Regions from separate parts of the Staphylococcus simiae genome, predicted to be linked through region 4. Evidence: predicted binding sites of a transcription regulator. Region 4 holds the regulator's gene; each other region holds the start of a gene.
What was found. Region 4 encodes Rex, which represses fermentation and respiration genes when NADH is low (regulators of the CRP and FNR family bind a similar motif). Its sites were predicted from a motif close to TTGTGAAATATTTCACAA; they were not measured.

Region 1: a site for Rex is predicted at 1,651-1,668, ahead of J3R86_RS00845 (L-lactate dehydrogenase). Genes of this name have one in related genera too.
Region 2: a site for Rex is predicted at 2,598-2,615, ahead of J3R86_RS10690 (nitrate reductase subunit alpha). Genes of this name have one in related genera too.
Region 3: a site for Rex is predicted at 6,198-6,215, ahead of adhE (bifunctional acetaldehyde-CoA/alcohol dehydrogenase). Genes of this name have one in related genera too.

Annotation. Positions count from the first base shown of each region.
Region 1 covers NZ_CP071589.1:198,820-206,996, reverse strand. The annotation lists gene J3R86_RS00850 (nucleoside hydrolase) at 1-219, opposite strand, end outside; gene J3R86_RS00845 (L-lactate dehydrogenase) at 514-1,467, opposite strand; partial or broken gene J3R86_RS12265 (group II intron maturase-specific domain-containing protein) at 1,797-2,153, opposite strand; gene istB (IS21-like element helper ATPase IstB) at 2,208-2,972, opposite strand; gene istA (IS21 family transposase) at 2,965-4,251, opposite strand; partial or broken gene ltrA (group II intron reverse transcriptase/maturase) at 4,342-5,280, opposite strand; gene J3R86_RS00820 (globin domain-containing protein) at 6,139-7,284, shown strand; gene J3R86_RS00815 (hypothetical protein) at 7,313-7,492, shown strand; gene J3R86_RS00810 (6-pyruvoyl trahydropterin synthase family protein) at 7,624-8,052, opposite strand; gene J3R86_RS00805 (DUF488 domain-containing protein) at 8,171-8,177, shown strand, end outside.
Region 2 covers NZ_CP071589.1:2,301,222-2,309,398, forward strand. The annotation lists gene J3R86_RS10690 (nitrate reductase subunit alpha) at 1-2,511, opposite strand, end outside; gene cobA (uroporphyrinogen-III C-methyltransferase) at 2,801-3,778, opposite strand; gene nirD (nitrite reductase small subunit NirD) at 3,769-4,083, opposite strand; gene nirB (nitrite reductase large subunit NirB) at 4,087-6,492, opposite strand; gene J3R86_RS10710 (sirohydrochlorin chelatase) at 6,552-7,271, opposite strand; gene J3R86_RS10715 (GNAT family N-acetyltransferase) at 7,573-8,109, opposite strand.
Region 3 covers NZ_CP071589.1:103,612-111,788, forward strand. The annotation lists gene J3R86_RS00445 (class I SAM-dependent methyltransferase) at 286-981, shown strand; partial or broken gene J3R86_RS00450 (ABC transporter substrate-binding protein) at 974-2,527, shown strand; gene J3R86_RS00455 (ABC transporter permease) at 2,529-3,458, shown strand; gene J3R86_RS00460 (ABC transporter permease) at 3,485-4,252, shown strand; gene J3R86_RS00465 (ATP-binding cassette domain-containing protein) at 4,219-4,995, shown strand; gene J3R86_RS00470 (ATP-binding cassette domain-containing protein) at 4,982-5,623, shown strand; gene adhE (bifunctional acetaldehyde-CoA/alcohol dehydrogenase) at 6,235-8,177, shown strand, end outside.
Region 4 covers NZ_CP071589.1:1,946,715-1,954,891, reverse strand. The annotation lists gene tsaE (tRNA (adenosine(37)-N6)-threonylcarbamoyltransferase complex ATPase subunit type 1 TsaE) at 1-58, shown strand, start outside; gene tsaB (tRNA (adenosine(37)-N6)-threonylcarbamoyltransferase complex dimerization subunit type 1 TsaB) at 39-701, shown strand; gene rimI (ribosomal protein S18-alanine N-acetyltransferase) at 674-1,141, shown strand; gene tsaD (tRNA (adenosine(37)-N6)-threonylcarbamoyltransferase complex transferase subunit TsaD) at 1,131-2,156, shown strand; gene J3R86_RS08970 (MutS-related protein) at 2,241-3,863, opposite strand; gene abc-f (ribosomal protection-like ABC-F family protein) at 4,295-6,226, opposite strand; gene J3R86_RS08960 (redox-sensing transcriptional repressor Rex) at 6,482-7,117, shown strand; gene J3R86_RS08955 (YeeE/YedE family protein) at 7,543-8,177, shown strand, end outside.

The sequences.
Region 1 (8,177 bases), 870 kb from region 4:
GATCAACGGTCGATTTGCTCCAACTGCTACATCAATATCATCACGTCCCATTATATCTAGCACATTCAACGCGTTCGTAGTATTTTTCTCTACTGCTTGATTTCCAGCAACCGTAGTTACTGCTAATATATCTAATGTACTGTTTGCGGCTCCTGCTAAAATTAAGGCTATAGCATCATCATGCCCTGGATCACAATCCATAATTATCTTTGTCGACATTACTACAACACACCTTTCCTAAATATTATAAAATTCTATAGTTCATCATAACCTTATCACTGATGTCACCTTTAACATTTATTGTAAACGTTATTATAACGATACGCATTGTCATTTTCTCTAAAACAAATTCAAAATTTGTTACTTCGTCTAAAATTTACTATATCAACTTGGTTTGTTAGCAAGTCATTTTTGACATAAAAATGAGACTATTTGAAATACATCAGTGTATCAAATAGTCTCTCATTATGGGGTATGGTTTATATTAAGTCTTGGTAGATGACGACTTTCTAATTATTTTAGTTCGTCAGCTTTTGACATAATATCTTTGAGTGTCTGTACTGAGTGCGCAAATTGAGTGCGTTCTTCTTCATTTAATGGTGTTTCTACAACATTACGAATACCACCTCTATTGATGACAGCAGGTACGCCAATATATAAATCTTCTTGACCATATTCTCCTTCCAATAAAGCAGAAATTGTTAATACAGCGTCTTCATTTCTAAAAATAGCTTCGGTAATTCTTGTTAAGCCCATAGCTACACCATAATATGTGGCACCTTTAGCTTTGATAATATCATAAGCGGCATCTCTAGTTTGAACAAAGATTTGTGCCACTTTTTCTTTTTCTTGTGGGTGTTTTTCTAAAATTTCTTTTAGAGGTTGTCCCGCAATATTAGCATGTGACCATACTGCTAATTCAGTATCTCCGTGTTCACCAATAATTTGTGCGTGAACACTACTTGGTGCCACATCAAATTCTTCACTTAATAATAATCTGAAACGTGCAGAATCTAAAATTGTTCCTGAACCTATAACACGTTCTTTAGGCAATCCAGAGAATTTCCATGTTGCATAAGAAAGAATATCAACTGGATTTGTAGCTACTAAGAAAATACCATCAAATTGAGATGCCATTACTTCATCTACAATAGATTTAAATATTTTCAAGTTTTTACTTACTAGATCTAAACGTGTTTCTCCTGGTTTTTGAGCAGCTCCTGCACAAATAACAACTAAATCTGCATCATGACAATCACTATACTCACCAGCTTTAACACGAACGGTTGTTGGAGAATAAGGTGTTGCATGTTTTAAATCCATCACATCACCTTTTACTTTTTCAGTATCTAAGTCAATGATAACTAATTCATCAACGATACTTTGGTTAACAAGTGAAAATGCATAACTAGATCCAACTGCCCCATTTCCGATAAGTACTACTTTATTTCCTTTAAATTGGTTCATTTTTTAAAACTCCCTTTAATATTGTTGTCTAAACCTTTGATGGTTTACTATTTCATTATCTTTAAGGTGCCATTAACACCTCTAACTTTAACTAATTCCTTCATATTTAATAATCAAATAAAACTTTGTGATTTATTTCACATATAGAATGTAACACGCATATAAATAACGGTCAATTATTAATTGTGATTTATTTCACATTTTTATAATAACTTTACACTTTCTGCGTTTTCTATACCTAATTAATTTCAACATCGAGTAGGAGGATAACCATTATTTGATTATCCGTCCTCTCACACCACCGAGCGTACGGTTCCGTACTCGGCGGTTCAATATCTTGCGTAAGCCGTCTCTGCGAGTTGGGTTAATGGTTCTAACCCCCACTTGTAGAGACGTTTTGTTGTAAGTGCACGATGAACTTCATGCGTTGATGATAAGCGCCAGTATTTCTTTCTTGAATTGGCAATTTTCATTGCACTCTTATGGTCAAGTCCATACTTACGTAACATCTTATATTTGGTTTTTATTCTTTTCCATCTTTTGAGGATTAGTTGTCTAATGCGTCGGTTTAACCATGATTGTAACTTCGTTACAAAACCTGTAATAAATCCTTTACCAAAGTAATTTATCCACCCTCGTGTTACTTGATTAATTTCTGATATAATCTCTTTAAAGGTACCTGGTTGTAAATGTCAATAAAAGAATGTACAAAAATGATTGTTTAAGAATGTACAAAAATGTCATTCTGTCTTTTCAACTTTCACAAAATGGTCTTTTAACCGATAAGACTTCCCAGTTATTTTTATGACATTTGAGTGATGTAATATGCGATCTAAAATGGCATTAGCTATTTTAGGGTCTTCAAATATTTCATTCCATAAATTGAAATTAATATTTGTAGTAAAAATGGTACTTTTCTTCTCATATCTTAAATCAATCAGTTGGAAAAAGAGTTTGGCATCTTCACTATCAATAGGTAAATAGCCTATTTCATCAATAATTAGTAATTTATATTTACTATAGTGCTTGAGTCTATTTTCTAACCGATTCTCTAATTGAGATTTTTTCAAATTTTGTATTAAATCATGACATTTAATGAAATACGTACTTACTCTTTTTTTCGCTGCTGACATACCAATTGATGTAGCTAAATGGGTTTTACCTACACCACTTGGACCTAAAAAGACAATATTCTGATGGTTTTCTATAAATCGTAAATGAGTAAAATCTACGATTTCTTGTTTATTGACGTTAGGTTGGAATGAAAAGTCAAAGTCGCACAGTTCCTTTTTAAAAGGGAATGCTGCTACCTTAACCATTGATTCAATCATATTCTTTTCTTTAACTGCGATTTCATAATCACTCAATTTAATTAAAGTATCAATAAATGATAAATCGTTAGTGATACTAAAATCTATCACTTCATCTAAATGAGTAATCATTTGATTCATTTTTAGATATGACAGATTATCTTTTAAACGTTGGTAGTTAGTAATATTATTCATCATACATCTCTCCTATCGTTTTTAAATTATCTAAGGCCAGCTGATTAATATCATCATGGTCTCCATAGGAGACAGCTAGCGTTTCTAAATAGTGTTGTTGCTGATAATTTAATTTATGATGGGTAATAGGATGCTCAACGATTAATTTGGTGTTATAATAAACAAACAAACGTTGATCATAAACTTGAACTTCAACCGTTTTTCCATAGTATTCAGCAGGAACTGAGTACTGATTGGAGCGATATGTAATCATATTCGAACGATTGACTTTCAAATATTTATGTTCTACTTTATATGAGTTTCTTACATGGACATTGGGTAATGGCTGTAAGAAGCTCTTTTCTTTTTTTACTTCAATAATTGGTATTTTTCCTGTCCCATTATGCACTGAGTAATTCAAACGATCATTTAATTCGTCAATAAATTGTGGAATTTCATGTAAGTATAATTGTCCTTGATAGGCATGAATTTCATCTAATATTTTCATAATGGATTCAACTTTACCTTTCGTTCTAGGACGACCAGCTATACACGGCTTCACTTTAAAATTAAAATCATCAGCGAATTGTTTGAATTTAGGATTAACTTGTCCACTAAACGTTTCAGTCCTAGGTTGACTCATCACTGTTTTCATATTATCTGTAACAAGTTCCTCTGGAACACCTTCAATAGATTCAAAAGCTTGAACCATTAAATTAAGTAATACATCTAATGATTTACTCATCGTAACTTGCATAATTTTGAAGCGTGAATATGACAGGAGTAAAACACCAATATTTAAAGATACCTCTTGATGATCCTTCGTTTTAAATCTTATATCTTCCTTCCAATCAAATTGAGCTTGGCAACCTGGTTTTGTTTCAAATCTAGTTGTTCCAACAGGCGTTGACTTTTGTCGTCCTTTTTTAAAATAATTATTGAATAAATCATGTTTTCTTATATATGTTCTAAATGTGGAATACGCACAATTTAGACCATGATTATCTTTAAGGTATTGCCATAACACGCGTTTATAAAAGAATTTCTGTTCACATTCTTCAGACAACAATTCTTTTATTAAATCATAATAGGGATCAATTTTAGATTGTTTTTTTCGATTAACCGAAGGTTTAAAGCCATTTAAATATTTATCTATTGTTCTTCGATCTACATTCATTTGTCTTGCGATTTCACTTTTATTAATTTTCATGTTTAAGCTCTCCATAACAATTTTTAATTTTGGTAAATCTGAAAGAGTTGTAACTTCATAATCTGTATTTATATCTAAAGATAATTTCATTGTTATTCACCTCAATAAAATTATCTCTAAATTTTACAGATTGTACATACTTAAACAGTCAAAAGTGTACATTATTAAATTATCATTTCCACCTGGTCTATTTCGTTTCGTTAGACGTCTTAAGGTGCGTTTTAAATTTCTTCTTGCTTCCATAGTCGGTCTGAAACGATAAGTGCCATTTACTTTGGTCATTAGACAACTCAAGAACTTTAAACGTGTGATAGAACCTACCTTGCTCTTTTCACTATTTACAATAAGTTTAAGGTCTTTTTCGATAAACTTTGTCACACTTTCCATGACACGTTGACCCGCTCGTTTTGTACGTACAAAGATGACGAAGTCATCTGCATAACGAACAAAGCGATGACCACGTTTCTCCAATTCATTATCTAATTCGTGAAGATAAATATTACAAAGTAACGGGGAAATAACACCACCTTGCGGTGCACCTATTTCTCTACTTCGATAATTACCATTGAGGTCGATTGCACCAACCTGTAGGCTTCTACGAATAAATTTAGAAATGGCTTTATCTTGAACATGTCGTTCAAATAGATACATTAATTTATCATGGTTCAACATATCAAAGCACTGTTTTAAATCACAATCAACTGCAACTAAGTAACCTTCTTCATAGTATGTTGCACATTCTTTAAGTGCAGTTCCTGTACTACGATTCGGTCTAAAGCCATGACTGTGTTTTGAGAAAGTACGGTCGATACTAGGTTCAATGACTTGTTTAATGGCTTGTTGGATAACTCTGTCTCTTGCGACAGGGATTCCAAGCACGCGCTTTTTCCCATTTGATTTAGGTATTTCAACCTTTCTTACTGCTTGTGGCTTATACGTGCCATCAAGCAGTTTTTGTTTAATTTGTGGAAAGTATTTTGCGAAATGTGATGTTAATTCACTTACTCGCATGCCATCGATGCCAGGTGCACCGTTGTTTTTCTTCACTTTCTTAATTGCTTTTTGTATATTATTCTCTCTTACAACAAGCTCCATCATAGATGGAGACTCACGATACATTTCTTTCATTTCACCTAAGATTTACTGTACGCACTCATATATCCTTTTTCGTTCCACTACTTATCTTTCTATGAGTTGCCAATCATTAATTGTATTCTGTACGTTGTAAATCTCTAACCTCCATTCTTTACTTTGTATGAATATTGTTCAGTCCTTCAGTATTTCTACCTACTATGACCTCTGCTGACTTCTCATCATTCGTTATTACTACGATTTTTTTATCGCTGATGAGACCTCCCCGGGTAAGAGTAACCACTTTCCACTCATTCCACTGCATCATTTACTATATAGAACTCGGGTAGTATCGGACTTTATCTTGTATTGCAGATTCATCCATTCCACATAGCCTTGTATGATATTTCTGTTCGTCAGTGCGAGTGTTTGCGTCCGACTTCCTTCAGATTCCATTTCACAATGGACACCCTTGTCTTTCGCTAACAGTTCCTACTACCAAGCCTGTAACGGACTTTCACCGTCTAGTAATTACCCATGCCGGGCGCACAATAAAAGAGATATGACCATTTATCTGATCATATCTCTTATTGATATTTTTAATTTGCTGATGTTGAATTGCTATATAAAAATAGCTTGTCTTTATATAGTAGATTTAACAAAACCCATTCATTTATCTTATAGTACATTATTTAGTATATCTTTGTTAAATTTCGACAAATACAGCCTATTTTTAATGTATATTTAGTCAATTGTATACAATTTTTGCTAAAAAGTAAGGAAATAAATAAAAATGTCATATAATTATCAAACTTTTAGAAATAATTATATTTTTTTGTTTCAAACAATTGAATATGACAATTTTTAGTAGAATAATTGAATTAAACAGATTAAAGGAGGAGTATCATGCTTACAGAACAAGAAAAAGATATTATCAAACAAACGGTGCCATTATTAAAAGACAAAGGAACAGAAATTACATCTATTTTCTATCCTAAAATGTTCAAGGCACATCCCGAACTTTTAAATATGTTCAACCAAACTAACCAAAAGAAAGGTATGCAATCTTCTGCCTTAGCACAAGCAGTAATGGCTGCAGCAGTTAATATTGATAATTTATCAGTGATTAAACCTGTCATTATGCCAGTAGCTCATAAACACTGTGCGTTACAAGTTTATGAAGAACATTATCCAATCGTGGGGGAAAATTTATTAAAAGCTATCCAAGACGTCACTGGTCTAGAAGAAGACGATCCAGTTATTCAAACTTGGGCTAAAGCGTATGGTGAAATTGCTGATGTCTTTATTCAAATTGAAAAAGAAATCTATGATCAAATGCTATGGATTGGGTTTAAACCTTTCAAAGTTACTAAAATCAAACAAGAATCTGAAGATATTAAATCATTTACAGTTGAGTCAGAAGATTATGACTTAAGTCAATTTGAAGCTGGACAATATATTACTGTAGATGTTTCAAGTGATAAACTTCCATATAGAGCTAAACGTCACTATTCAATCGTTTCAGGCGATAAAAATCACTTAACTTTCGGTGTTAAACGTGATGTAACAACTGAACACGAAGGCGAAGTTTCAACTATTTTACATGATGAAGTTAAAGAAGGAGATATGATTAACTTAGCTGCTCCAGTTGGTGGATTCGTCTTAGAAAATACTGATAAACCTCAATTATTCTTAGGATCAGGTATCGGTGTTACACCATTGGTTGCTATGTTTGATGCGGCTACGGCTAAAGGTGCTGACACTCAAATGGTTCAAGTCGCAGCTGATAGTAATCATTTACCATTTAAAGATGAGTTTAATCAAATTGCTAGTCAAAATGACAATGCCAAACTATACACTCACTTAAAAGATGACAGTGGCTATTTAGATGCTGAAGGTATTAAACCATTCTTAGAAAATAATCCAGAAGTTTATATTTGTGGTGGTACTAAATTCTTACAATCTATGATTGAAGCACTTAAAGCACTTGATTATGATATGAACCATGTTCATTTCGAAACATTCGTACCAAGATTAAGTGTTGAAGTTTAATAATTAAAAAAAGAGGTTGGGATGATTCATGAAAGTTAATACACGTTACGTTCAAGTATTTGTACTTTATTTAATTAGTGTTATCACTTCAAATATTGTTACAAATAGCAATAGTTTAATTAAAACACTTGTTCAAACACTTACAGGATTCACTGTATTTTCAATTGGCTTAAGATATTTAACAAAACGCAAACAGAAAAAAGCGTAAGTGAAGACTAAGAGGAGAAGGCATCGTTGCATGCTCTCTCCTCTTTTTTCATATTCAACATTCAACAAATCGTGTTAATAGAAAATAACTTTAAATTTTTTATCAGTACGATTTATTATAGAACCATTTTATTACTTAGTCATCATTGCTTGATTAAGATAGACACCATGTTGTGGTGTTTCAAATAATTGTAGTTGATACATCTGACTACCTTGTGGTAAGTGTTTATTAAATTCATCCCACAACCATTGTGCTATATTTTCAGCAGTTGTATTAAATGAAGGCAATGTGTCATTAAGTAGTTGGTGATGTAACTTAGGTTTGATAAAAACTTCATAAATATGGTCAATATCATTAAAATCCATAGCCATTCCCAAGTCATTTATCGATGATAACACATCTACTTCTAAGTCATATAAATGTTGTTGCAAATCTTTAAATTGCGTTGCCGAAAAATAAATTCTATTATCACAAATAAATTTGTAACTTTGCTTTAACACAACTTCTCCACTTTTGTATTGAAAATGTTGTGGTGCCATCAGATGATCGAATTGAGTCATATTATTATCCCCCTTTTCAACTTAATAAGTATATTCTATATCACTTTTATGTTTTTAGTTATTATTTTAGGTAATCTTAATAGTAAGACATTAATTATATTTGGAAAGGAAGATAGCAATGACTG
Region 2 (8,177 bases), 350 kb from region 4:
CGTAGTGACAACATCTTTGAATGTGCCAGGCAAATAATCTTTAGCCATTTCTGATACTGATTTAGCCAATGTTTTAAAGATGTCCCAGTCAGAGCGTGATTCCCATAATGGGTCAATTGCTGGATTGAATGGGTGAACAAATGGATGCATATCAGTTGATGATAAGTCATGTTTTTCATACCAAGTTGCTGCTGGTAATACGATATCTGAATATAACGGTGTTGCTGTCATTCTAAAATCAAGTGATACCATTAAATCTAATTTACCTGTTGTTTCTTCACGCCATTGGATTTCTTCTGGTTTATCGTCTTCATTTGGGCTTGCTAATAATCCTGATTTTGTACCTAATAAATGTTTCATAAAGTACTCTTGACCTTTAGCTGAACTTGAAATCAAGTTTGAGCGCCAAATAAATAATGATTTAGGATGATTTTTTCTTAAATCTGGATCTTCTATAGAAAATTGTGTTTGTTTTGTTTTAACTTCTTCAATTGCACGTTTTAAAATATCTTCATTTGATTCAATACCTTCATCTTTTGCTTCTTCAGCAAATAATAAACTATTTTTATTAAACTGCGGATAAGAAGGTAACCAACCAAGACGTGCTGCTAAGACATTATAATCAGCAGGATGTTGATGTTTAAGTTCATTAGCTAATGGTGATTTTAATTTGTCTACGTTTGATTCTTCATATTTCCATTGATCTGTTGCGAAGTAGAACCAACTTGTACCATTTTGTAAACGTGGTGGACCTTGCCAATCTTTAGCAAATGAAATTGTATTCCATCCTTCAATTGGACGGCATTTTTCTTGTCCTACATAGTGTGCCCAGCCTCCGCCGTTAACACCTTGGCAACCACATAACATAACTAAGTTTAAAATTGCTCGATAAATCGTATCTGAGTTGAACCAGTGATTGATTCCTGCACCCATGATAATCATTGAACGACCTTCTGTATCAATCGCATTTTGAGCAAATTCTTTACCTACTTGAGTAACTAAGCTAGCTTTGACACCAGAAATAGTTTCTTGCCAACCTGGTGTATATTTAGATTCTGCATCATCATAGCCTTTAGCTTCCAATTCATGATTGAATCTACGTACACCATACTGACTTGCCATTAAATCGAAAATAGTAGTCACTTGAACTTCCTTGCCATCAGCTAATGTTAATGTTCTAGTTGGAATTGGACGTTCGAAAATACCATCTCCAAAGCTGTCAAAATATGGGAATTGAATTGTTTGTAAATCATATTCACCATCAGCCATTGATAATGTTGGGTTGATTTTAGAACCGTCTTCAGTTTCTAATTTAAGATTCCATTTTTTACCTTCTTCCCAACGTTGACCCATAGTACCGTTTGGAACTACTAATGACTCACTAATCGTATCGTAAATAACTGGTTTCCATTCGCTCTGTTCAGTTTCTTGTCCTAAGTCACTTGCTCGTAAGAAACGTCCTGCTTTATAACCATTTTCATCTTCATCAAGCATAATAACGAATGGCATATCAGTATATTGTTTAGCATAATTGATAAAACGTTCATTAGGTTTATTGACATAGTGTTCTTGCAAGATAACATGTGTCATCCCTTGTGCAATTGCTGCATCTGAACCTGGGTTTGGCGCTAACCAATTATCTGCAAACTTAACATTTTCAGCATAGTCTGGTGCTACAGAAATAACTTTCGCACCTTTATAACGTACTTCAGTCATAAAGTGAGCATCAGGTGTACGTGTTAAAGGAACGTTAGACCCCCACATAATAATGTATGATGAGTTATACCAGTCACTTGATTCTGGCACGTCTGTTTGTTCACCCCAAATTTGTGGTGAAGCTGGTGGTAAATCGGCATACCAGTCGTAGAAACTTAACATTTCTCCACCAAGTAAATTGATAAATCTTGCACCAGCTGCATAACTAATCATCGACATAGCAGGAATTGGTGTGAAACCAGCAATTCTATCTGGACCATCTTTTTTAATTGTGTAAAGTAATTGTGCTGCAATAATTTCTGTGACATCTTTCCAAGTAGAACGTACATGGCCACCCATACCACGTGCTTGTTTATATTGTTTGGCTTTATCTTCATTTTCAACAATAGAAGCCCATGCAGCTATACGATCACCATTTTGTTCCTCTAATGCTTCATTCCATAAATCTAAAAGTTTACCTCTAATGTATGGATATTTAACACGTAGTGGACTATATTCGTACCAAGAGAATGATGCACCACGAGGACATCCCCTAGGTTCATATTCGGGCATATCTGGTCCACAACTTGGATAGTCAACTTGTTGGTTTTCCCATGTAATCACACCATTTTTAACAAAAACTTTCCATGAACATGAACCAGTACAGTTAACACCGTGCGTTGTTCTTACTTCCTTATCATGACTCCAACGCTCTCTATACATTTTTTCCCATTCTCTACTTTTAGATTCAAGAACAGACCAATTACCATTAAACTTTTCTGTTGGTTTAAAGAAATTTAATCCGAATTTTCCCATTTATTTTATCCTCCTACGTACAAATACGATCTATATTCATTCCATTAATTGTTTAATTCATCAAGATGTTTTTTCCTTTAACTAGATTGTATATTTTTTCACAAAATATTAATATTAGGGAATTACCTAATTGGTTAGGGATTTTCCCTATCCTGTTGTAAAATTTCAACATTTTCATGACATTTCACTTCACATATCTCATGTGTTTCGAAATATAAAAAATAAGACTTTAATACAGGTCATTCAGTTACCTATGATTAAAGTCTTACTTATATTGTTTATAAAGTGACTACATACACTGTTCCATTGATTGTTTAAAATGTGATGTTGAGATATAAATCACATCTTGTTGGTCATTAATAAAATTTTGATAAAATTTACGTTGTGATGGGTGATAATCAATATGTTTAGTTTGATTAGGATTGATCATACAGCCAAATCCTTTATCATATAAATATTCACAAATTTCTAGTGCTTCTTGCTGGTCACCACTGATCACATAAAATGGTCGATGTTCAGGCCAAGTTTGTCTAGAATAATCCACATATTCTCCAACATCACCAATAATACAAATTCCTGGCTTTGCCTCTACCTGATGTTGTTCTAAACGTTGGATAATATTACTTAAGTAACCTGTTACTACAAATTCATTAAAGCATGATGCATTAAATACGATTGCAATTGGGTAATTTATATCGGTATAGCGCTTAATTTGGTCGATAATTTTACTTAGTCGTTTAATTCCCATATAAATTGCTAGTGTACCACCATTAATCAAATTACTAATATCAACTTCATTTTCTTCAGAATCTTTAAAATGACCTGTTGAAAATGTCACACTCTTAGCAATAGTTCGCATCGTTAACCCAGTATTCATCGTAGCAACTGCTGCACTTGCCGATGTTACTCCAGGCACAATTTCAAATTGAATGCCATATTCATTCAATGCATCAATTTCTTCTTGTACACGACCAAAGATGGCTGGGTCGCCACCTTTTAACCTAACAACTAGCTGATGATGTCGTGCCGCTTCAATAATTTGTTCATTAATACTTTGTTGTTGTATATGTTTAGCGTAAGGTTTCTTTCCTACATCTATAACTTCTACATTAGGCTTAGCATATTGTAAGATAAGAGGATTTACTAAACGATCAACTAAGATAATATCAGCTCGTTGTATTAAACGTTCCGCTTTTTTTGTTAAATAATTAGGATTTCCAGGCCCAGCACCTATCAAATATACTTTACCGTAGTCTGTTACAGACATACATATACGTCTCCGTCTATAACTTCAACTTCATAAACGTCAACGCAACCTTCGTCTGGTTCTTGAACAATACCCGTGTTCAAATCAATTTTTTGATCATGAAGTGGACAAAAGACGTATTCACCACTTACTGTGCCTTCTGATAATGGACCTTGTTTATGCGGACACACATTATGAATAGCGTGAATTTTACCACTTTCAGTTAAAAATAAACCAATTTGTTTATCTCCAACAAAGACCTTTTTACCAATTAATGGTGTTAATTCATCCAATGTAGTTACTTTCACTTTTTCTTTTGTAGCCATTAATTACACCTTCTCCACTTCAAAGATTTTTCTTGCTTCTGCATCATTAGTAATAGCTTTCCAAGGTTCTTCTTCAACTGCTTTTTTAGCTTCCATGACGCGTTCAAATAATTCTTCTTGTCTGTCTTTATCTAATAGTACTTCTTTAACATTTTCGAAACCAAGACGTCTTAACCATGGTGCTGTTCTTTCAGCGTAAATACCAGTTTCTCTGTAATATTGCATTAGTGCACCACATAATTTAACTACTTCATCTTCAGTTTCTACTGTAGTTAAGAATTCACCTTTTTCAACTTCAGTACCACCGTTACCACCAATGTATATTTGGAAGCCGTTTTCTACTGAAATAATACCAAAGTCTTTAACACCTGATTCTACACAACTTCTAGGACATCCTGAAACACCCATTTTAAATTTATGAGGTGTATCAATATATTCGAATGTTTTTTCTAGTCTAATACCAAGTGCTGTTGTATATTGTGTACCAAAACGACAGAACTCTTTACCTACACAACTTTTTACTGAACGTGTTTTCTTACCATACGCAGATGCTGAACGCATACCTAAATCTTCCCAAACTTGTGGTAATTCTTCTTTTTTAAGACCATATAAACCAACACGTTGAGAACCAGTAACTTTAACTAATGGTACATCGTATTTTTTAGCTACCTCTCCTAAGCGAATTAATTGATCGGCATCTGTTACACCTCCACGCATTTGCGGGATAACAGAGAATGTACCATCATTTTGGATATTTGCATGGTAACGTTCATTAGCGAATCTTGATTCTTTCTCATCTTTATGGTCGAATGGATAAACCATATTTAAGTAATAGTTTATTGCTGGACGACATTTTGGACAGCCGCCTTTATTTTTAAAGTCTAGGACATGACGCACTTCTTTAGATGTTTTAAGTCCTTTTGCTCGTATTTGTGTAACAATTTGATCTCTAGATAAATCCGTACAGCTACAGATACCTGCTGGTTTAGCTGCTACAAAATCGTCACCTAATGTATATTGTAAAATTTGCGCAATTTGAGGTTTACATTTACCACAAGAATTACCGGCTTTTGTTTGAGCTGTAACTTCTTCAACTGTAGTCAAACCATTTTCAGTAATTGCTTTAACGATAGTTCCTTTATCTACACCATTACAACCACAAATCGTTTCATCATCAGCCATATCAGCAATAGATGTACCTGTTTCTTCTCCACCTTTTGTTAATAATGACACAAGCGTGTAATCCTCAATAGATTCACCTTTTTTCATCATACTATAGAAACGAGAGCCATCATCTGTATCTCCGTATAATACTGCACCAACAACATTACCATCTTTTAAGAATACTTTTTTGTAGTTATTATCAATACTATTAAAGATTTCAATGCCTTTAACATCTGGGCTTTCGATAATTTGTCCAGCACTATATAAATCACAACCGGATACTTTTAAAGATGTAAATGTTGTTGAACCTTTGTATCCATCTGTTTGTTGTTCAGTTAAGTAATCTGCAAGCACTTTTCCTTGTTCATATAATGGTGCAACCAATCCATAAACTTTACCATCATGTTCAGCGCATTCACCAACAGCATAGATATTGTCGTCACTTGTTTGCATGACATCATTAACAACGATGCCTCGATTTACTTCTATACCAGCATCTTTCGCTACTTCTGTATATGGTCTAATACCTACAGCCATCACTACTAAATCTGTTTCTATTTCTCTGCCATCCGCTAGTCTAACGCCTTCAACATCATCTTCCCCTAAGATTTCAGTTGTGTTTGCTTGCATTTCAAATTTCATACCTTGCTTTTCTAAATCTGCTTTTAGCATTGCTCCTGCTTTACGATCTAATTGCATTTCCATTAACCATTCAGCTAAATGTAACACAGTTACTTCCATACCTTGGTCTAATAAACCACGTGCACATTCTAGACCTAAAAGCCCGCCACCAATAACGATAGCTTTTTTCTTCGTTTTGGCAATTTCCATCATTTGTTCAGTATCATCAATTGTTCTCCAGCCAATGACACTTGGCAAGTCAGATCCTGGCACAGGAATAACAAAAGCTTTAGATCCTGTAGCGAAAATCAATTTATCATAATCGACTTCGACACCTTTTGAAGTTGTTACTGTTTGTGCTTCTTTATCTACATTTACAACTGGATCGTCAGTAATTAATGTAATATTATTTTCTTCGTACCATTCGTAAGGATTCATGATTGTTTCTTCAACAGTCATTTTATTTTGTAAAATATTGGATAACATTATTCTGTTGTAGTTTGGATATGGTTCTTTACCAATAACAGTAATATCATACATATCATTAGCACGACCTAGAATTTCTTCAATTGTTCTAATACCCGCCATGCCGTTACCAATCATTACTAATTTTTGCTTTGCCATAAATATGCCCCTTTACCGCGTAATATTTGTTTTAAAAAGGATTTGGTATGTTATTCGTTTTAAACAGTCATTAACTCAAGTTGATCATTAATAATATTATTTAAAATCGGATCAAAGTTAATAGACGGTGTGAAATAGATGTCACTATTCACATTCATCTCTGTCATTTGTTGCTTTACCTTGTTAACTAATCGGCCATCATATAAAAATAATGGTACGACGATTAACTTGTCGTATTGATCAGCTATGTCGTCTAAATCATTCTTGAAACTTAACGCTCCATATAATGTTCGAGCGTAAGTTGGTTTGTTAATAGTTAAAGTTTTAACAAAGTCTTGTAATTCGTCATGTGCCTTAGTAAACTGCCCACTACCGTTACCATGTGCCACTACTACTACAGCCACATCTAAATAGTCATCATCAATAGCGTCGTTAATTCGCTGTTCTACTAATAATGTCATCAGTTGATGTGTGCCGAGTGGTTGACTTACTCGTGATGAAATATGTGGAAACTGTTGCGTCATACTATTAAGAATATTCGGAATATCACTAATGTAATGCATCGCACTGAAAATAAGTAATGGAATAATTCTAAATTGGTCAATTCCTTCATCAATCATCTTCGTCATGACCTGTTCCAAATTTTGACTATCACTTTCCAAAAAAGCCATTTCATAGTGATATGATTCATTTTTAAGCATGTCATCAACAAAAGATTCTAACGCTTTATTCTGTTGTCCTTTTCTCATACCATGCGCAACGATTATATTTCCAATCACATATACCAACCCTTTCAATTGTATTGTAATACAAACATTTGCGTTTTTGTGAATAAAATCACATTTTAAGGTAAAATTAGGGAATTCCCTTATTAGTTTTTAATCATGTATTTTACCTTTATTCTTTCTTTTACAAAGTATTTTTAAACGTCAAAAACACCAACTACAAGTCTTATCTCATAGTTGGTGTCTAAATATGGCCGACATATTCTGAATTTCAATGGTCGACGATTCTTATATTTAATTTTAAAATGTCCAATTGATAAATTTGCATCGTAATCAGTTAAAATGACATATTATTTTAAAATGGTGGTTGTCCTAAAATTTCAGCTTCAAAGCGTTCTGGTATTAAAATTTTACGCATAATCACACCTAAATCACCATCGTCATTTTCATGTTCAGCATAAATTTCATAACCTCTTTTTTCATAGATACTTAATAACCAAGGGTGTAAGCGGGCTGACGTTCCTAGTGTGACTGCAGCAGCTTTTAATGTATCTCGTAAAAATGCTTCTTCTACATATTTTAGTAATTGACTACCATATCCTTGTCCATCATATTGAGGATTGGTCGCAAACCACCATACAAAGGGATAACCTGAAATAGTTCTTACGCTTCCCCATGGATATCTTACGGTAATAGTAGATACAATGTCATTATCAACTTCTAAGACAAATGTTGTATTATTAATAATATTATCTTCAACTGCTTGAATATCAGCATTAACGGAAGGCCAGTCAATACCTAATTCTCTTAGTGGTGTAAACGCATCATGCATTAATTGATGCAGTACTGGTGCATCTTCAACTGTGGCAATTCGAATGTTAGTTTGTGTCATATCATCTCTCCTTTTATAATGCTCCGTAAACATTCGTAGTTTGATATTTTGTGCTACCTTTTAATGGG
Region 3 (8,177 bases), 780 kb from region 4:
CTGAAGTCACTATCCTAACCGTCTAAGTATCAAGGTATAGGAAGTACTTTGATTTTTAACTCATACAATTTCTTATGTAGTTGTTACGTCAGTAAGTGACTGTATTCCTCTACTGCCAATGCTTCAGATAACATATAACTCTATGAATACTCAAGCTGTCCCAAATAACAAATAGTTAAAAGATTATACATAAGAACTTAAATATTTCATTGCTATCATAAAAGTAATATAGTAAAATTCAAAACGTAATTATTACGATTTATAAAAATATTAAGGAGAATAGTAATGGAAAAAAGTTATGATATTTGGTGGCAAAAAGGTCAAGAAACAGATGATGATATGGCAAAAGATCATCAACAATCATGGGAACGTACGATTAGTTTGTTAAATAAACAAGATATTGAAGATAAAGTTATTTTAGATTTTGGGTGTAATCAAGGAGGTTTCCTAAGAGCGCTATATCATAAATTTCATTTTCAAGAAGGTGTGGGTATTGATCTCGCTAAAAAGTCATTACAAAAAGCAGAGTCGTTAAAGGGAGATTTACCTTTATCTTATGTGTTATCAGATAAACCAGAACAAACCGGGAAACATTTTGATACAGCAATTAGTACGTCAGTGCTTTATTTAATTGAGGATATTGAACAACATGCTAAAGATTTAAAGGCTGTCTTAAAGCCGCAAGGTGTCTACTATGCGACATTTGCAGATCATTCGAGTAATCCAAGTCGTGATTACATAGCGCAAGTAATAAACGAATATGGCGCAACACCATCGCAAAATCATACATTGAAATATATTGTTGATAGTTTTGTAAATCAAGGATATGACGTTGCTGTAATTAAAGAACCAGTACCTGAAATAATTGATTTAACGCATTATAGTGATTTTTATTTGTCTCCTAATGACTATTTACGTACATTATTTGACGAATCATTCTTAATTAAAGCTACATTGAAAGAAGGTAGTGCGTATGAATAAGAGGTTAATCTTAACTATCTTAGTTATGGCATCGTGTATGATAACAGGATGTTCTAGTCAACAACAGGATAAAAAACAGGTGACAGTATCCTTACCATCAGAAGCGAAAGCAGATAAACTTGATGCGCAGAGTTATGATGCGGCAATGCCAGTGTATAGTGCAGTTTATGAGCCATTAGTAGAATATGATAAAAAACACGGGATTAAAGCTGGATTAGCAGATGAATGGAAGATAGAAGACGGAGGTCGTCGTTATCAATTTCATTTAAAAAATGATGTGAAATTTTCTGATGGTTCAAAGTTCGATGCACAAGCAGTGAAATTTTCTTTGGAACGAGCAAAAACTATCAACAAAGAATCTACAGTAGAGACGTTGAAACAACTAGATAAAGTGGTTATTTAAGACAAACAAACAGTCGAAATTCGACTTAAACAGCCATCTAATCAAGTGCTTAATGAATTAACTCAAGTTAGACCGTTACGTATTATGAGTCCTCATTCAGTTGAAGGTGAGAAAGCTAATGGTAAATTTAAACAAGCTATTGGCACAGGTGCCTTTGTCGTTGAACATAGTGGCAAAGAAAAGACGACATTAAAACCTAATAAATATTTCAATCATGAACATCCGCTTAACTATGATTTAATATTTCAAAATATTGAGGATGGAGATGCAAGAAATTCAGCCATTCAAAGTGGTTCTATCGATATTACTGGTGGCTCTCTAGGTATGTTATCAAATCAGCAAATTAACTATGATAAGAAGCAACAACAATTAACTGTAGAGGATAAACCAAGTACAGTCAGTCACTTTATGGCCTTTAATCCTAATAAAGCTTTATTTAAAACACAACAGATGCGTGAAGCAATCAGTAAAAGTATAGATACTAATGCACTATCGTCCAAAGACATGCAAAGTATCTTCCAAAAAGACGTTCAATTCGTTAATTCTCAAAACCAACCACAACATGAATATAATGTTAAAGCTGCTGAAAAATTAATCAAGCAACAAGGATATGAAAAGAATAATAAAGGTATCTTTGAAAAAGATGGACAACCATTAACATTTAATCTAGTTATTCAGACTGCAGAATTTCCAAATTGGAAAGATCAAGCACAACAAGTTCAACAACAACTTAAAAAAGCAGGTATTAAAGTCAACATCAAAATGTTAGATAGTCAGACTTATTATGATACTTTATGGACTAAAAAAAATTATGATCTTATCTTTTATAGAACTTATTCAGATGCCTTAATGCCGTATAATTTTATGAATTCTGTTTTCAAAAATAATGATGGTAAAGCAGGTGTCTTAGCCAATGATGAGACACTATCTAAACAGTTAGATGCTTTCCCAAGTAAAATAGCACCACGAGAACAACACCAAGCATTCAATGATATATTCCAGCATTTCAATCGCTCATATTATGCAGTACCAATTGCTTATCCGAATGAAACATTCGTTACATCTGATAAGATTAAATCCTTTAAATTCTCAGGATTAACAGATGCACCTATAGATTATAAGCAGTTGAAAGTTAACGATTAACATGTGGAAAGTAACGCTTAAATTTGTTCTATATATGCTTGTTAGTTCATTTATTATTTTTATTTTAGTGGAACAAACGTCAGGAAATCCTGCAATTTTATACTTACAACGACATGGATATACTACAATTACGCAGCAACATATTGATCAAGCACAACATCATCTTGGTTTAAGTCGTAATATCTTCTTACGCTATATTGATTGGGTCTATCATGCTTTGACTTTAGATTTAGGATACAGTTTTATCACACATGAACGTGTGATGTTATTAATCAGTCATGCTATCAGCGCAACATTAAAGCTAATAATATGGTCAACAGTGATCTTGTTACCTTTAGGCTATAGCATAGGTTATTTGACAGGCATATATGCACATCGTCGTTGGGCATATTTTGTTAAAGGTATTAGTCAATTTATTACTTCTATGCCTGAATATTGGTTAGCTATATTAGCTATCTATTATTTCGGTGTTAAATGGCATGTTTTACCCTTTGTTGGTAGTAATTCTTGGCAGCACTTTATATTACCAGTCATAGTGATTGTGCTTGTCGATGGTTGTCATATTATATTATTGGTGGCGCACTTAGTCAGCAAAACAGTCGATAGTGATGCTTATCAGTTAGCGTGTTTACGCAATTATCACTTGCGAGATCGATTATATACACAATTTAAAGAAATATTTGCACCAATTATGACTATATCTGTAAATACTATTATTCAATTATTTGGGAAAATTGTCATTTTAGAAGTGATTTTTAGTATGTCGGGTGTAGGTAAATTATTAATTAATGCTATTAATCAACGAGACTATCCATTAATTCAAGGTATTTTAGTTATCATCATTGTAACAATTATGCTTATTAACTATCTTGGAGACTTAGCTATTTTGAAAAATGATCCTAAATTAAGTTGTCAACAACGTCATATGTAAAGGAAGCGGGTGGAGAAATGATAACAATAAAAAGTATATTACTATATGTCATTTCAATCGCATTATTAGCTATTTTATGGCTTTATACATACTATCATCCAGTAATGATTAACACATCAGCACAATTGCAACCACCTAGTTTAACGCATCATTTGCTAGGTACTGATCAATTAGGACGTGATTTATTATCACGATTAATTATTGGAAGTGCGGTCACACTCTTGTTAACTGCTATAGTTATTATTTTAAGTGTAGTTACAGGTTTATTATTAGGCTTAATTTCTGGAATAGTAGGGCGTTTCATCGATGTTATGATGATGTTTATTGCTGATATGTTACTTGTAATACCATCCTTCATCATTGCATTAATTGTGCTGACTTTTGTTAATGACTCCATAGTAGGTTTAATGGTTGCTTTGACAATAGGTTGGCTAGGTCGATACTTACGTTATTTTAGAAATCTGACGCGTGATATTATTACAAAACCATTTATTATTTATGCACCTTTAAGTGGATATTCTAAAATACAAACAACGTTCTTTCACATTATTCCTAATTTAACCAGTAATGTGTTGGCATTGGTATCAGCTGATTTCGGTAAAATTATGCTGAGTATTTCAGGTTTGGCATTTTTAGGGTTAGGTATTAAACCTCCAACTCCAGAACTTGGAACAATCTTATTTGATGGTAAAAGCTTTTTTAATAGTGCACCATGGCTATTTTTCTTTCCAGGGCTATTGTTAGGAGGTTATGCGTACTTATGTCAAATGATTCACAACAACATCAATCAATAAACAATGCAGTAGAAGTTGAACAATTAACCATTTATAACAATAATCAAGCCTTATTAAAATCATTGTCAATGACAGTTAAATTTGGTGAATTCCATGCTATTGTTGGTGAGAGTGGTAGTGGCAAGTCATTATTAGTACGTACAATTTTAAATATGCGACATTCCCAATTAGAATATCAAGGACATGTCAGTATCAATTTGAATGAAACGGATGCAGTATTTCAAGATGCTAATAGCAATATGTTTAGTAATGTAACGATACAAAAACATTTCAATGCAGTGTATCGGACAATACAGTCATCAGTATCAAAGGTGCAGCAACAACAACAAATAGAATCGTTGTTGCTACAATTAGGTTTTTCAAATCCTAAGACAGTGCTTAACAGTTACCCATTTCAATTAAGCGGTGGTATGGCGCAACGTGTTGCGTTTGTATTAGCAATGGTTCGACACCCTAAAATATTAATATTAGATGAACCAACAAGTGCACTGGATATAAAAAATAGTAACGTTTTTATGCATTATCTAATGGATATTGTCAAACAACAACAAATGACAGTTATTTTTATTACTCATGATTTTAATCTCGTTCGTCAGTATGCAACTGAAGTCAGTATTATGAAAAGTGGTGAAATAATTGAAAGTGGCAGTGTGAAGGATGTCTTAAGTGCACCCAAAGAAGACTATACACAACAACTCATTGATATAGCTAACAGGAGGGCTTACTACTATGCTGACAATTAACAATCTAACCAAGGTTTGGGGACAAGACAAAAATATCATCGAGCAGTTGAATGTGACGATGACAGCACAACATATATTAATTTGTGGTCAAAGTGGTAGTGGCAAGTCTACGTTAGCTAAGATTATTGCTGGTATTGATATGGATTATAGTGGGCAATTGCTTTATAACGGCATTGAAAGAAATGAGTATACTACGAAACAGTGGATGAAACATATTCAATATGTTCCCCAGTATCAACGTGACACCTTGAATGGTAGACAGACAGTAAGGCAGGTTTTGCTTACACCTTTAAAAAACTTTGGCTTTAAACGACAAGGTTTTCAACAGAGAATTAATAACGTAATGAAACAATGTCAGTTATCAAAATCACTATTACAACAACGCGTTGATACACTGAGTGGTGGACAATTTCAGCGGCTATGGATTGCCAAAGCATTAATATGTGAGCCGGATATTTTAATTTTAGATGAAGCGACTACTAATTTAGATGTTATAAATGAAGAAAAAGTGATTGAAATGTTACAACAGCAAAGTAATATTCAAATGATTATTATTAGTCATGATGCCTATGTATTACAGTCATTTATCGGGCAACGTCTTGATTTAACAGTACGTGAGATGAAATGATAAACCGAGTATACTACTTATATATACAATCAGTTGTTTCATACAGCATAAGATGTGACGATTAATGATGAGCTATCTCGACGGAGATAGCTATTTTTGTATTAAAAAATAGTTTAGTAAATTATGATTCTTTAACTTTTAGAACCGATTAATTAAATGCAAATTAAAATCATAAAAATATAAAAGAATTTGATGCCGATATTCCTGAGATAGGGATGCAACACAGGATAAATGAATAAATAATTTTTATAAACTCAAAAGTTGGGCATTGAGTCCTCGGCAAAGAAAAATCTGATAATAAATTCACACTATAATGTATAAGCTGGGATAAGAGATAATTAAGATTTTTAGTCTGATTTGTTTGAGGACCTAAATTACAATGTACAACAAAGAAAAGTGTTTTTTATTGTCATCTTGAAAATAAAGGAACAAATATGTCACTCAAAGTCAGTCACAGCAGTACTTCCTAGCGTAAAACTATAATTTAAAAACTTTAATTGTTCAAATAATAGTCGAATTTTAAAATTTTTTTATCAAAATCTCTTTATATCTAAAAAAACATATACTATAATGTTTGTGAAATAATTCACAAAGTTAAAGGAGAGGTTGATATGGGAACTGTATCAGAAAAAGAACGACGAGGGACTGAAGAACAAGTAGCAAATATGATTAATGCTTTGGCTGCCAAAGGTCAAGCAGCTTTAAAAGCATTATCTAAAAAATCACAACAAGAAATTGACCATATTGTACATCAAATGAGTCTAGCAGCTGTAGATCAACACATGACATTAGCAAAAATGGCGTATGAAGAAACTGGGCGTGGCGTATATGAAGATAAAGCAATTAAAAATTTATATGCTTCAGAATATATTTGGAATTCTATTAAAAATAATAAAACGGTCGGTGTTATAGGAGAAGATGAGCAGAAAGGTTTAACTTATGTTGCCGAGCCAGTTGGTGTTATCTGTGGTGTTACACCAACTACTAACCCAACATCAACAACGATATTTAAAGCGATGATAGCCATTAAAACAGCTAATCCAATCATTTTTGCTTTTCACCCAAGTGCACAACAATCATCTAAACGAGCTGCTCAGGTTATTTTAGACGCAGCAATTGCAGCAGGTGCTCCACAAGATTGCATTCAATGGATTGACGAACCTTCTATCGAAGCAACAAAGCAACTGATGAATCATAAAGATATTGCATTAGTATTAGCAACTGGTGGTTCTGGCATGGTGAAATCAGCATATTCAACAGGGAAACCTGCTTTAGGTGTTGGACCAGGAAATGTACCGACTTATATTGAAAAAACAGCATATATTAAACGTGCGGTTAATGATATTATTGGCTCTAAAACATTTGATAACGGTATGATATGTGCGTCTGAACAAGTTATGGTTGTTGATAAAGAAGTTTACACCGACGTAGTGAATGAATTTACATCACATGGTACATACTTTGTTAAACAAGAAGAATTGAAACAACTTGAAGATGTTGTAATGAATGATCATAAAACAGCTGTTAAACCTGATATTGTTGGTAAATCAGCAGTAGCCATTGCGGAGCTTGCAGGCATTAAAGTGCCAACGGATACTAAGTTATTAATTGTAGAACTTGAAGGTGTTGGAGCAGATTATCCGTTATCTCGTGAGAAATTATCTCCAGTATTGGCGATGGTTAAAGCACAATCACACGATGATGCTTTTCAAATATGTAAACAAACATTACAATTTGGAGGTTTAGGACATACTGCTGTCATACACACAGAAAATAGTGATTTACAACAAGCCTTTGGGTTAACAATGAAAGCATGTCGTGTACTAGTTAATACGCCATCAGCTGTTGGAGGTATTGGAGATATGTATAATGAATTAATTCCATCATTAACATTAGGTTGTGGTTCTTATGGTCATAATTCAGTGTCACATAATGTGAGTGCAGTAGATTTATTAAATATTAAAACAATTGCTAAACGTCGCAATAATATGCAATGGTTTAAATTACCTCCAAAAGTATATTTTGAAGAACATGCCATTATGTATTTAACAGAGATGGATCATATCGACAAAGTTATGATTGTAACTGACCCAGGCATGGTTAAATTTGGTTATGTGGATACTGTCGAAAGTGTCTTAAGACGTCGAGTGCCACAACCGAAAATTAAAGTATTTAGTGATGTTGAACCAAATCCATCAACAAATACAGTTTACAAAGGATTAGACATGTTTATTGATTTCCAACCAGATGTTGTCATTGCACTTGGTGGAGGCTCAGCAATGGATGCTGCTAAAGCAATGTGGATGTTCTTTGAGCATCCAGAAACATCATTCTTTGGAGCGAAACAAAAATTCTTAGATATTCGTAAACGAACATATAAAATTGGCAAACCAGAACATGCTAAACTTATTTGTATACCAACTACTTCAGGAACAGGTTCTGAAGTAACACCATTTGCTGTTATCACTGATAGTGAGACACATGTGAAATATCCATTAGCAGATTATGCGTTAACACCAGATATCGCTATTGTTGATCCACAATTTGTAATGAG
Region 4 (8,177 bases):
AGGTAAACACTATCAACAAATTAAGGAGGCCATTTATGATGAATTCACTACTCATTGATACGTCAAATCAACCCTTATCAGTGGCATTAATGAAAAATGATGACGTGTTAGCGCAAAAAACAACAGATACCAAACAAAATCACTCAGTACAATTAATGCCTGCAATCAATGAGTTATTTGAGCAGAGTACGATAACAAAGCATGATATAGATTCCATTATTGTTGCTGAAGGACCAGGCTCATATACAGGATTAAGAATAGGTGTAACTGTGGCTAAAACACTAGCCTTTGCTTTAAATACTGAATTATATGGTGTGTCTTCATTAGCAGCATTAGCAGCAACTGTCAATGACCAACATAAGCTGTTAGTACCTATTTTTGATGCACGAAGACAAGCTGTTTATGCAGGAATCTATCAATGGCAAGATCAGCAATTAATTTCTTTAATGGAAGATCAGTATATAACAATTGAAGCACTGCTAGAACGTGTGCAAAGTTATGATCAACCGTATGCGTTCATCGGTAGAGATACACAATCACTAGCAGATTTACTAGATGGTGAAAAGATTGACCAATTACCACAAGCACAAGTAATGAAAAATTTAATAACAACACCAGTAGATATCCATACTTTTGTACCTAAATATCATAAATTAGCAGAGGCAGAGCGTAATTGGATCAACAATCAAAAGCACAATTAAATATTAGGGTAATGTCTAAAGATGATGTTCCTCAAGTTTTTGATATAGAAAGACATAGTTTTAATGATAGCTCATGGACGATTGATGCTTTTTATCATGAAATAGAGCAAAATGATTTTGCTAAATATTTCGTTATTGAATATCAATCACAAATTATAGGATATTTAGGATTATGGATAGTCATTGATCAAGCACAAATAACTACTGTTGCAATTGATCATAGCTATAGAGGGTTTGGATTAGGACAAATGTTGTTAGAATATGGTAAGAACTATGCCAGTCATACATGTGATGTTATGAGTTTAGAAGTAAGAGTAGATAATCATGTTGCTCAACATGTCTATGAAAATTTAGGGTTTCAGTATGGTGGTAAACGTAAAAATTATTATGGTGAAGGTGAAGATGCAATGGTAATGTGGGTGAATTTACATGACAAATAACAATTTAATATTAGCAGTTGAAACAAGTTGTGATGAAACAAGTGTTAGTGTCGTTAAGAATGGTAATCAAGTTCTATCTAATACAGTATTAAGTCAAATTGATAGTCATAAACGTTTTGGAGGCGTAGTCCCCGAGGTTGCGAGTAGACATCATGTAGAAGGTATTACTGCAACGATTGAACAAGCACTTAAGGATGCTGACGTAACAATGGAAGACATAGATGCTGTCGCTGTGACAGAAGGTCCTGGATTAATTGGCGCATTACTCATTGGTATTAATGCGGCCAAAGCATTAGCTTTTGCATATGATAAACCGATTATTCCAGTTCACCATATTGCTGGACATATATATGCTAATCATATTGAAACGCCTTTAACATTCCCATTAATGGCATTAATTGTTTCAGGTGGGCATACAGAATTAGTTTATATGAAAGATCATTTGAATTTCGAAGTTATAGGTGAAACACGAGATGATGCAGTCGGTGAAGCTTATGATAAAGTCGCTCGTACGATAGATTTACCATATCCTGGGGGACCACAAATTGACCGTTTAGCAGCTAATGGTGAAGATACGTATCAATTCCCGCGTGTATGGCTAGATAAAGATAGTTTTGATTTTAGTTTTAGTGGATTAAAAAGTGCAGTCATCAATCAATTGCATAATCAACGTCAAAAGAATATACCAATTATTAAAGAAAATGTAGCTACTAGTTTTCAAAATAGTGTTGTAGAAGTACTGACATATAAAGCGATTAAAGCTTGCCAAGAATATGGTGTGAATCGCTTGATTGTTGCTGGTGGCGTTGCTAGTAACAAGGGGTTAAGACAATCTTTAACACAACAGTGTCAGGAACAAGGAATACAATTAACGATACCTAGTCCACAATTATGTACAGACAATGCTGCTATGATAGGTGTGGCCGGATATTACTTATATCAACATCATCAAGTAGGCGACCTTACATTAAATGGTAGTAATAATATAGATTTAGAAGAGTGCACAATTGAATAAATATTAACAAACGTCAATACACATAGCTATAAAGGTATTTTTATAGCGTGTATTGACGTTGTTTTTTAGTCTGAAACGACACGGTTAGTTAGCATTATCGTCATCAGACACATTGTCTTTAGCACGTTGATAAATCGTTTCAGGGAAATCAGTTATTTTCAATAATTCAATTGCATTTCTAGTGTTGGCCTTACCAGGTTTGATAGTGTAATCAAAATGAATATTATTATTTTCGATAATTTCATTAAAATGATAATTGATAAAACGTTTATTTAACATAGTGGCTAATTCTATATCATGGGTAGCAGCGATAACTCTGACATTAGATTGGTGATCGAGATATGACAGTACAGATTCTGAAGCGGCTATACGCTCAGTTGTATTAGTACCTTTAAAAATTTCATCAATAAAGCAATATAATTTGGATGAACTATTAATATTTACGATACGTTTAATAGATTTTAACTCTGCCATAAAGTAACTGTCACCAGATAAGACATCATCAGCATTAGCCATTGAAGTATAAACATTTCCAGGTTCATATGTAAACGAACGAGCCGTAGTTGTATTAATTGTTTGCGCTAAAATTAAATTAATAGCGACAGCTTTCATAAACGTTGATTTACCGGAGGCGTTTGAGCCTGTAAGTAATACATTGTTATTTAAAGTAAAACTATTAGCAACGGCATCTACAATTAATGGATGGCTAAGATCAGTAAACTGGACATCTGTCATTTGCGTATTACTTTGCGGTTCACAATATACATCAAGTGTACGTTGATACATTGCTAAAGCATAATAATTATCTAATTGTGCTACATAACTAAAACAATGGTTTAATTCAGCTTTATATTTATTGTAACTACGCTGAATAGAGTGAAAGATGAGATAATCTAACATAAATATCATTTTCAATAATTTTATAAATGCACCACCAACGTCTTGATCATTAACGTCGGCTAATATACCAGTTAAACGACGTGCTGCTTTAAAATGACTGAAGTTAACTTCAGGGTTTGGTGTGTCTTGAATTTTAGTAATTGCATAACCCTGTTGTAGAACATTAGAAATATAAAACATTGATTTCAAGTCATCGTCATAAGAACGTTTTAAGGTTGAGGATAGAATGATATTAACAATACAACTAGCTAACAATAATAATAAACCAAGTTGTGCATTAACAAAGATGATTAATGCGGTGATAACCGGTAATAACGGACATAACATTAGTAGGAAGTTACTACTAATATATGTAATTTGATCTGGAAATTTTGGATATACCGTTTTACCTATTAATGCTAAACGATATGCAACTTGCTGTCTAAACGCTTTATTGTTCTTAAATAATGATAACAATGTTTGATTATTAAGTTTATACATGCCGCGTAAAGTAGCATATAATCTCATTTCACCAATAGCAGTAAAATTGTAATTCATCATATGAAAAATGTCAGACATATTTAAATCTGACCAAGTTTTGTCATCAATAAGTTGATGACTGTTATAATCATTTTTCTTTAGTTGATATTCTGAATTAAATCTTGCATTAGGCCTGATAAATGTTTCAATAGGCGAAATGGTACGCCATAAATTTTCCAAGTCATTAAATAAACGTTTACGACTAATTAAGCGGCTAGTAACTCCTACAATAATAGTTAATAATATAATAGCGATTAAAAATAGAACAAAAGTATGGTTATGATTCATGATGAACTCCTTAATTAAATTGATATGTAGTGAATATTCAAATTATTAAAAGTAAGTTTAATAGCATCGAAAACTAATAAAAAATAATTAATGTGAAAAATGTAAATAACAATTAATAATAATATTATTTCATAAATTATTAACTACAACAACATACTTAAAGTAATTCTGTGTCAATAGGGAACATGCGTACTTATCAACAAATAGTTAACAACTTGTGGATAAGTTATACATATCTGCTGTTTTTATGTGGATAATCATTGGAAAAGTAAAAAAACAAGATAAAATTAGTGGGATATTACCTGTGGATAACTAGGATAACTCTGTGGATAGCCACAATTACAGTATTTATAATGTGAATAAAAATTTTAAAAATCTGTAAAAAAAGAACTCTAAATTGTGTATATAACACAATAAGAGTTCAAGTAAAATTATAATTTTTGTTGTAATTCTTCCCACTCTATCATTGCTTGTTCTAATTTTTGTTCGCTATCAGACTTTTGCATAGCTAGTTCATTGGCTTTTTGTGGGGCATTAAAAATTTCGGGTTGTGTTAATTGTTGATCGATAGTTTCAATGTCAGCCTCTAGTGATTCTATTAATGATTCACAGTCAGAAATTTGTCTTTCTAATTTTCTTTGAAGACGGCGTTGTTCCTTTTGACTATGGTAAGAAGATTCTTTATTAATCGTTGTATGTTCCAGGTGATGGTCATTATTTTGTGCATCACTTTGAGCTTGTAAAGCATCTCGTTCTTCAATTTTTTCGATATAGTATTGATAATTACCTAGATACATCGTACCACCATCAGCGGTTAAATCGAACACTTTATTAGCGAGTTGATTAATGAAATAACGATCGTGAGACACAAAGAGTATGGTACCTTCAAAATATTGTAAAGCTTGTTCCAACATTTCTTTTGAGTCAATATCTAAATGATTGGTAGGTTCGTCTAATATTAAGACATTATCACGTTGTAACATTAAAAGCGCAAGTTGCAATCTCGCTTTTTCGCCACCAGATAAATCATTAATTATTTTTTTGACATCATCTTGCACGAATAAGAATCGACTTAAGACAGCGCGAATATCTTTTTCATTCATGTCACGATATTGATCCCATACATAGTCTAAAATTGTCTTATTAGATTTAAATTCAGCTTGTTTTTGATCATAATAGCCGATTTTTAAGTTAGCACCGAAATTAATGTCGCCACCGAGTTGTTGTTGTAAGCCAGCAATTGTTTTAATTAATGTTGATTTACCTATACCATTTGGTCCGATAATAGCAATATGATCACCTTTAGACACTTCAATATTAATCGGTTTAGTGATAGGTGAGCTATAACCAATTTCTAAGTGTTTAATATGCATGACGTCGTTACCAGTGTTCCGATCAAAGCCGAATTGGATGTTAGCACTTTTGGCATCTAACATTGGTTTATCAATACGTTCCATTTTTTTCAACATTTTACGGCGACTTTTAGCCATACCGCTTGTCGAAGCACGTGTAATGTTTTTATCAACAAATGTTTCTAAACGTTTGATTTCATCTTGTTGACGCTCATATTCTTGCATGCGCTTGTGATAGTATTGATCACGTTGAGCAATAAACTGATCGTAGTTACCAATGTATTTTTTAACACCACCAAGGGCAACGTCATAAATTTGAGTAACAATTTTATCTAAAAAGTAACGGTCATGACTGATTATGACAATAGCACCTTTGAAATACCTTAAATAATCTTCTAACCATTTAGTTGTTTCTAAATCTAAGTGGTTAGTAGGTTCATCTAATAATAATAAGTCAGGTTCATTTAGCAGCATTTGAGCCAATGATAATCGAGTTTTTTGACCACCACTAAAATCGTTAATCGGTTTGTCAAAATCTTCTTCAGTGAAATTTAAACCATGTAATACTGTCTTTATTTTACTTTCATATTGATATCCTTCTAATTGTTCAAATTGGTTTGTCAAAGACTCATAGCGTTCCATATGTTCACTATATTCAGTGGTATCATAGTCGTTGGCATGTTGTGCTAACCAATCAGTCTCTTGTTTAATCAATTGTTCCATATTTTTAATATGGTTAAATGGTTTTGACATTTCTTCAAACACTGTGGCATTTGAATTTAACGTCATTTGTTGAGTTAAATAGCCAATTTTTAAATTTTTAATTTTGGAGATAGTACCAGTATCATAGCCCTCTACACCAGCAATAATTTTCATTAATGTTGATTTACCAGCACCATTTCTACCAACAATACCGATACGTTCATCTGTTTTGACTTCAAAATCAACATCAGTAAAAATATCTTCACCATCGAATGATTTTGCTATATGATTAAGTTGTAAAAGTATCATTCAATCGTCACCTTTCGTCTATAGTCAACATATTTCATAAATATAGTATGATAAGAAATGAATACATTACTTTCTATTTTACAGTATTAGAACTATACTTGAAACTAAGATATTTATTTTTAAAAATTAATAATGTATAATATTTAAGTATTCATTGCAATCAATTGTTTGTTTATTAATAATTTTGCATTCACGCTCTACATCGTTTGAATACAGAAATAGAAGTTCTTTCAAACTCTAAGGAGGAAATAACGAATGACTGACCAAGTTAAAATTCCTCGAGCAACTTTAAAACGTTTACCACTATACTATAGATTTGTTAGCACATTAAAATCTAAAGGCGTTGATCGTGTAAACTCCAAAGCGATTAGCGAAGCGTTACAAATTGACTCGGCTACAATTCGTCGCGATTTCTCTTATTTTGGCGAATTAGGTAAAAAAGGTTATGGATATAATATTGATAGTTTATTAGAATTTTTTAAATCGGAATTAAGTGAGAGCGATATAATTAAGATTGCTATCGTTGGTGTCGGAAATCTGGGGAAAGCACTACTTACATATAACTTTTCTATACATGATGAAATGACTATTACGGAAGCTTTTGATGTTAAAAAAGATGTGATAGGTCAAAAAATTGGTAATGTTGTTATTAAAGATAATAGTGAACTAGAATCAACATTGAAACAACAAGATATCGATGTAGTTATTTTAACAACGCCTGAAAGAGTTGCACAAAAAGTGGCAGATCAGATAGTTGCATCTGGTGTGAAAGGCATTTTAAACTTTACGCCTGGTCGCATTAATACGCCAGCAGATGTTCAAGTACACCAAATTGATTTAGGTATTGAATTACAATCATTATTATTTTTTATGAAAAATTATAGTGAATAACATAGACTATTAAAGAATTGTTTAAATAAGCAGTGTTCATCATATAAATATGAAGGACATTGCTTTTTTTATTAGAATTTATTAGTTATCAATGCTAGTTTATTATCGTTTATGACTGTCGAATGTAATTGAGTCTATATCAACTTGTAAAATAGGTCCAAAAGATATTTAGCGTAAATTGATGTTGAGTGTGACGATGATCTTTGGAACATACAAACGTTATTTCCAGCTATATCCAATCTATTAGTTTTAACATAAGAGAATCATGATAAACAGTTATGAATCATATATTTATGAGATTTATCATATCTAGTATCATCAATGTAATTTCTAAATTAACTCGAATAAACATGATCTCAGGTTGAAAACATAAATTTATTCAATTATAATACTTAGTAAACATATCGGAAAAGGGTGGTTGAATGATTTGGACAATTGTTAGTGGACTTATTGTTGGTGTTTTATTAGGTTTTGTAATGCAGAGAACACGCTTTTGCTTAGCAGGCGGATTTCGTGATATGTATGTGCAGAAAAGTAATAAAATGTTTTATGCTTTACTTATCGCTATCACAATTCAAAGTATAGGATTATTATTATTGACTCGACTAGGATTGATTACAATACCAACACATAGTTTTCCGGTTGTTGGTACGATCATTGGATCATTTATCTTTGGCATAGGTATTGTATTGGCAGGAGGATGTGCCACAGGAACATGGTACCGTGCAGGAGAGGGACTCATCGGTAGTTGGATAGCCTTGGTACTTTATGCCTTCACAGCAGCAATAACCAAAACTGGTATATTATTACCAGTGATGACATTTATTAATCAATCTACTAATGTTAATAGTGATATCTCTCAAACAACAGGTATTCCTATATGGATACTCGTAATGTTATTAACTATTATTACAGTATTTCTTATAATCAAAACGTTAAAACGACCTAAACCTAAAATGGCTGTACCAAAGTTGCAACAACGCTTTTCAGGATTAAGACATTATTTATTTGAAAAAAGATATCACCCGTTTGTTGCTGCAATCGCAGTGGGAGTGATTGC